Regions from separate parts of the Paraburkholderia sp. BL18I3N2 genome, predicted to be linked through region 1. Evidence: riboswitches for the same ligand, from Rfam matches in the RefSeq annotation. Region 1 holds a riboswitch; the other holds the start of a gene.

The links. Region 1 has a riboswitch for glycine ahead of gcvT (glycine cleavage system aminomethyltransferase GcvT). Riboswitches for the same ligand answer to the same signal wherever they lie in the genome.
Region 2: linked by a shared signal. The riboswitch ahead of B0G75_RS35105 (D-amino acid dehydrogenase) and the one ahead of gcvT (glycine cleavage system aminomethyltransferase GcvT) in region 1 are both predicted to bind glycine.

What each region holds. Positions count from the first base shown of each region.
Region 1 covers NZ_PVNC01000002.1:620,815-624,195, reverse strand. The annotation lists gene B0G75_RS08700 (oxidoreductase) at 33-1,082, shown strand; gene B0G75_RS08695 (hypothetical protein) at 1,282-1,632, shown strand; glycine riboswitch at 1,787-1,888, shown strand; glycine riboswitch at 1,922-2,076, shown strand; gene gcvT (glycine cleavage system aminomethyltransferase GcvT) at 2,157-3,275, shown strand; gene gcvH (glycine cleavage system protein GcvH) at 3,339-3,381, shown strand, end outside.
Region 2 covers NZ_PVNC01000023.1:75,233-78,613, forward strand. The annotation lists partial or broken gene B0G75_RS35095 (IS6 family transposase) at 1-460, shown strand, start outside; gene B0G75_RS35100 (SDR family NAD(P)-dependent oxidoreductase) at 482-775, shown strand; gene B0G75_RS40910 (hypothetical protein) at 1,076-1,240, shown strand; glycine riboswitch at 1,553-1,643, shown strand; glycine riboswitch at 1,646-1,743, shown strand; gene B0G75_RS35105 (D-amino acid dehydrogenase) at 1,741-3,084, shown strand; gene B0G75_RS35110 (gamma-glutamyltransferase family protein) at 3,127-3,381, opposite strand, start outside.

The sequences.
Region 1 (3,381 bases):
AGCGGCGCGCCGTTTTTTGCAGGAAGACACGCATGTCCGCATCGCTGAAGATTGGATTGATGGGTTACGGTTTCGCCGGCGCGACCTTTCATGCGCCGGTGATCGAGCACTGCGGCCGCGCGAGCGTCGCGGCCATCGCCACGAGCCAGCCCGAGCACGCGCTCGCCGACTATCCGCACACGAAGGTGGTGGCCGACCTCGACGCACTGCTGGCGCTGGATGAACTCGACTGCATCGTGATCGCCACGCCGAACGACACGCACTTCGACCTGGCGCGCCGCACGCTGGAAGCGGGCAAGCATGTGGTGGTCGACAAACCGGTCACGCTGAACGCCGCCGACGCACACACGCTGGCCAACATCGCGCTCGCCCGCAGCAAGCTTTTCATGCCGTTTCACAACCGCCGCTGGGACGGTGATTTTCTGACCGTGCGCGATCTGCTCGCGAGCGGCGAATTGGGACGAATCACGCAATACGAATCGCACTTCGACCGTTTCCGGCCGGAGGTGCGGCAGCGCTGGCGCGAGGAAGCGTCGCGAGGCGGCGGCTTGCTGCTGGATCTCGGACCGCATCTGATCGACCAGGCGCTGGCGCTGTTCGGCACGCCGCAAACCGTGTCGGCAACGGTGCGCACCCATCGCGACGACGCCGGCGCGCCCGACTACGTGCACATCCAGCTCGGCTACGGCGAATTCGAAGTGGTGCTGCACGCCAGCGCGTTGACGGCGCTGGTCGCGCCGCGCTTCACCATCCACGGCACGCGCGGCAGTTATATGAAATACGGGCTCGACACGCAGGAAGATCAATTGAAGGCGGGCCTGCGTCCGGGCGACGACGGCTTCGGCGCGGGCAATGCCGCAGGTGTGCTGCGCGTGCTGGAAGGCGATCAGGAAGTCGAGCGCGAGTTGCCGACGCGCAATGGTGAGTACACCGGGTTTTATATTGCGGTGGCCGACGCGATCCAGAACGGCGTCAAATTCCCAGTGAGCGCACAGGACGCCGTCGACGTAATGACGGTTATCGAGCTTGCCACCCGAAGCTCGGAAGAAGGCGTCCGGCTGCCGTTCGATCGGATTCGTTGACGGTTTGGCCTGCGCGTCGAAACGACTTGTATACCTAAAACTGCACTCGCCGTGCACGCGGTGCGGGCCAGAGAACGCTGACAAGCGCGAAAGGAATATAACGTTACAAATCAGGCCGCGCCGCCGGTCAGCGCGGCCCGGTGGTCATCCGTTGCTACCGGGGTAGCACCACAAAACGACAATGACTTCCGGAGTGTCCATGCCCCGTACTATCCGTGCGCTCGCCGCGTGTGCCTTGCTCAGTTCCCTCGCCGCCTGTGTGGTGGCGCCTCAATCCCAGCCGGCGCCTCGTCCCAACCCGCAACAGATCGCGGATCAGCGCCTGCGTCAGGTCGACGGCCGCATCGACAATCTCAGCCGCCGGATCGACAACCGCGTGAATCAGGGTTATTACCCGCCGCCCCAAGGCGGCGCGCTGCACCATCGTCTCGACGTGATCCGTCAGGAAGCGCACGACATGGCCGCGCAGCATGGCGGCGGCCTGTCCGGCGACGAACAGCGCGTGCTGAACCAGGAACTGGACAACGCGGCACACGCTATCGGCGAATAATCGCGCCAGAATCAATTTCAGATTCCACACCGAAACAGTACGAGCGCGGGCATCACGTCCCGCGCTTTTTTTGACAGCTGCAAAGGCGCCAAGTCAACCGCCGCGCCGCTCACGGGCCTTTATTTGACAAGCCCCCGGCCCTCGCGTACATTCGCCGCACGCGTCGGGAGAGCGTGCTGGCCGCAGAAAACCGCAGGCCGCGCCGCCGAAGGGGCACACCCGCAAACTCTCAGGCAAAAGGACCGACCGCGTCGAAAAACCCGCGTCCAGGCAACATCGAGGCACAGGTTTTTCGCACTCTGGAGAGCGGCAGTAGCCGTCTGCGTCGTTTTTAATCGAGCGGATCTGGCAAGCTGCCCACCGAAGGGGCGCGCGTTTCACCGCGGCACGTCAACGTGACCACGGCAACGCAATCTCTCAGGTATCGAGGACAGAGGGGCCATGCAACGCATCGCTCGCAGCCGAAAGGCCGCGAGGCGTAGCGCCGCATGGCCTTTTTTGTTTCGCGAGACGCCCGAGGCCCCATGACCGAACTCAAACACACCCCGCTCAACGCCACCCATCGTGCGCTCAATGCCCGCATGGTCGATTTCGGCGGCTGGGACATGCCCGTCAATTACGGCTCGCAGATCGACGAACACCGCGCCGTGCGCACCGACGCCGGCATGTTCGACGTCTCGCACATGTGCGTCGTCGATTTCACCGGCGAGCGCGTGCGCGCTTTCTTCGAATACGCGCTGGCGAACAACGTCGCCAAGCTGCAAACGCCCGGCCGCGCACTGTATTCCTGTCTGCTGAATCCGAATGGCGGCGTGATCGACGATCTGATCGTCTATTACTTCGGCGAAGACCACTTCCGCGTGGTCGTCAACGCCGGCACCGCTGATAAAGATATCGCCTGGTTCGGCCAGCTCAACGCCGAAGGCAGCTTTGGCCTGACCATCACGCCGCGCCGCGACTATGCGATCGTCGCTGTACAAGGTCCGAATGCGCGCGAAAAGGTCTGGCAAACCGTGCCGGCCGCACGCGCCGCCACTGAAGCGCTGAAGCCCTTCAACGCCGCACGTATCGAAGACACGCCGTTCGGCGAATTGACCGTCGCTCGCACCGGCTACACCGGCGAAGACGGCTTCGAAATCATCGTCCCCGCAGATCACGTCGAAGCGCTGTGGAATGCATTGCAAGCTCAAGGCGTGCGCCCGGCTGGTCTCGGCGCGCGCGACACGCTGCGGCTCGAAGCCGGCATGAACCTGTACGGCCAGGACATGGACGACGACGTCTCGCCGCTCGACGCCGGGCTCGCCTGGACCGTCGACCTCACCTCGCCGCGCGACTTCGTCGGCAAGGGCAAGCTGGAAGCGGACGGCTCGCAGGCTGCGTTCGTCGGTTTGATCCTGCTGAAGGAAAACGGCAAGGCGGCGGGCGTGCTGCGTGCTCATCAGAAAGTCGTCACGCCGCAGGGCGAAGGCGAAATCACCAGCGGTACGTTTTCCCCGACCATGCAGGAATCGATCGCCTTCGCGCGTGTGCCGAAAGGCGTGCAGCCGGGCGACACAGTACACGTTCAGATTCGTGACAAAAACGTCCCCGCAAGCGTGGTAAAACTGCCGTTCGTGCGCAATGGCAAAGTGCTCGCGGTTTAAGCAAACCTGCGCGTGCGTCTACTTCCCAAGTTACAACCGAATCACACCGCATAGGAGCATCCGATGAGCATCCCGGCCGATCTGAAATACACCGAATCGCACGAGT
Region 2 (3,381 bases), on a different contig from region 1:
CTGTGGCGTGCAGTCGACGAGCACGGCATTGAACTCGACATCCTGCTGCAGAAACGACGCGACAAGGCTGCGGCGAAACGCTCTTTCAAACGCCTGCTGGCAGGCTGTCCCGCGCTACCGAAGAAGATCGTCACCGACCAGCTACGCAGTTACCCAGCCGCAAAAACCGAGCTCCCGGAGCTCGCTAACGTGAAGCACGTATTCGTCAAGGCCTGCGCGCGTGAACAACAGGGCCGAAAACAGCCATCAGCCTACGCGCGAACGCGAGCGCCGGATGCGAGGCTTTCGACTGCCCGGGCGCACGCAAGTTTTCCTGTCGTGCTTTGGTCCGATCCGGCAACACTTCGCGCTCAAGCGGCACCTGCTACGCGCATCGCTCTATCGGAAACAACTCGCCGCACGATTTGAAGCATGGCGATTTTTCACCGGCGTTACCCAAGATCCGTCCGCCGTTTTCTGACACACGGCTGTCTTCGCCCATATCTCGTCACAGGGTCGGCAACGTGACAGAGCCCTTGGGAACGAGGCACTCGTGGTTTCGAGCGACGCGCGATCATTGACCGACATCGACGCGCTCGCCGCTCAGGTAAAAGCCGAGTTCAAAACCATCGACCTGCTTTTCGTCAACGCCGGGTTTAGCATTCCGACGCCCATCGCGAACGTGACAGAGGCCATTTACGACGAGATGTTCAGGCGTGGCCGTGGACGCTGTTCTGAGTCGGCTCTATTACGACGTCGTGCCTCTTGTGCCTCGCGAAGAACGGAAGACCGGTGAATTCATCACCCTCGACAACGCCGCTGTGTGCCGTCTTGTTGATGACGAGTTGAGGAAGATTGCCGGGTTATCGTTTGAGAGAATCAGTACCGAGCCGCAACGGGCGCTTCTTGATAATCCAAGGGTCAGTCTCACTGACTCGAATTCAATCTCACGCCCCCCGGCAAGGCTGGGAGCGTCATCTCAGCGGTGTACAAGACTCCGACTAGCGTTGAGCTGAATTTCTTGCGCGCATCGAGAGACCTGACGACGTATGCCCGGGTGAACCGGCTTCAGGACTGAGGCCTGGGGCTTTTTGTCATGACGCCGGCAACCGACGGCATGCCCGCGCTCGACCGCGAGAAGATTGAAAATATCCTTGGCGAGCAAAGCTGGAGCCTTGAGCAACAGGGCTTCCTAGTATCAGCTCATGATGACCCGGGCCCGCTGGCACGCGACGTTTATGAGTGGTCGGCGGTCGGTTGAGAAGGCTCTCGCAGTGAGCGCGCTGAATATATGCCGACAATCTCACGGGGAGGGTCCAAGAAGTGACTTCAATGTTGTAACGCATGCCGAGCGCCCGCCGCCATTCATCGAACGCGCTACTTGCGAAAACGCGTGCGTCGCATCTCGATGTGTTCTCTTAACTGCGGCTGCGCTTCATGCAGCTCTTAAAGCCCACGTCGAAGATCTCCTGCTCGGGAGAGTCGTGTCTGTCCGCGTGGAACCTCGGGGAGCAGGATGAAAGAAAGAAGGGCTTGCCAGGCGCATTTAGGATGGGTATCGTCAAGGCGTTCGACAACGCGCCACGGAAGAGCTCGTCCCCCGCGACGACGCCGACGGAGCAACCGCCCCGGAAACTCTCAGGCAAAAGGACCGTGCGCGCCGGAACATCTGGAGAGCGGCGCCATGCGCGCCCACCGAAGGGGAGCTCCGGCCGGCAGCAATGCACGGCGTGCGGGCGAAACTCTCAGGTACATGGACAGATGGGGCATCGGTGCCGGCTATATACGGCCGGCGATGCTCAACGAAAACTGGACCATGTCATGTCACGAATCGCCATCATCGGCGCCGGGATCACCGGCGTCACGACCGCTTACGCGCTCGCGCAGCGCGGCCTGCGCGTCACCGTGCTCGAACGTCATCGTTATGCGGCGATGGAAACCTCCTTCGCCAACGGCGGGCAGCTCTCGGCCAGCAATGCGGAAGTCTGGAACAGCCGCGCAACCGTGCTGAAGGGCCTCAAGTGGATGTTCACGCGCGACGCGCCCTTGCTGATGAACCCGCGCCCCGGCTGGCACAAGTACAGCTGGATGGGCGAGTTCCTGCGGCAGGTTCCGAACTATCGTGCCAACACGGCCGAGACCGTGCGCCTCGCGCTCGCCGCGCGCGAACATCTGTTCCGCATCGCGGACACGGAGCGCATCGACTTCGATCTGGAGCGGCGCGGCATCCTGCATTTTTACGCGACACGCAAGGAGTTCGAGGCCGCGTCGAAGGTCAACGAGATTCTCAACGGCGCGGGCCTGGCGCGCCATGCGGTCACCGCGCAGGAAATCGCGTCGATCGAGCCGGCGCTTAAGGGCAGTTTTCACGCGGGCTTCTTCACGCCCTCGGATTCGACCGGCGACATCCACAAGTTCACGCGCGGTCTCGCCGATGCCTGCGTGCGTCACGGCGTCGAATTCCGTTACGACACGTCGGTCAAATCGATCGATGATCAGGCGGGCCGCGTCGCGCTGACGGTCGAGCAGGCGGGCGAAGAACAGGTTCTTCAGTTCGACGGCATCGTGATCTGCGCGGGCGTCGGCAGCCGAGAGTTTGCCTCGATGGCCGGCGATCACGTCAACGTCTATCCCGTCAAAGGCTATTCGATCACCGTCTGTCTCGACGATGCGCGCAGCCGCGAGCACGCGCCGTGGGTCAGCCTGCTCGACGACCGCGCGAAGATCGTCACGAGCCGCCTCGGCGCGGATCGTTTCCGCGTCGCGGGCACGGCGGAACTGAACGGCTTCAACCGCGATATCCGCGCGGACCGCATCGCGCCGCTCGTCGAATGGACGCGGCGCTACTTTCCTGAAGTATCGACCGCGCGCGTGATCCCGTGGAGCGGCCTGCGCCCGATGTTGCCGAGCATGCTGCCGAAGGTCGGGCAGGGCAGGCGCCCCGGCGTGTTTTACAACACCGGGCACGGGCATCTCGGATGGACGCTTTCGGCGGCGACAGCGGAAATCGTCGCGGAAGCCGTGCTCGGGAAGTGGCCGGGGAAACCGGTTCAGGTCGCCGTTCCGCCTTCCGGAAGCATGGCGCGCGGCGAAGCGCTGCGCTGACCGCCGCGTTCCCGGCATGAAGCATCATGCGGGGAACGTCCGTCACCAGCCGATCGCCGCGCCGTCGCTGCGCGGATCGTGTCCTCCTTCGAAATATCCATTCGGATAACGGATGATCGCACCCGCATGGCCCATCGTTTCGTCGTAGGGCAGCAGCACATCGACTTCATGGCCGAGGCTGCGAAGCGCCGCGGCAGTTCCGTCACCGAAGCGCGCTTCGAGCTTGAGCGAATCGCTCGCCTGTCCCCACGTGCGGCCGAGCAGCCAGCGCGGCGCATCGATGGCCGTCTGCGGATT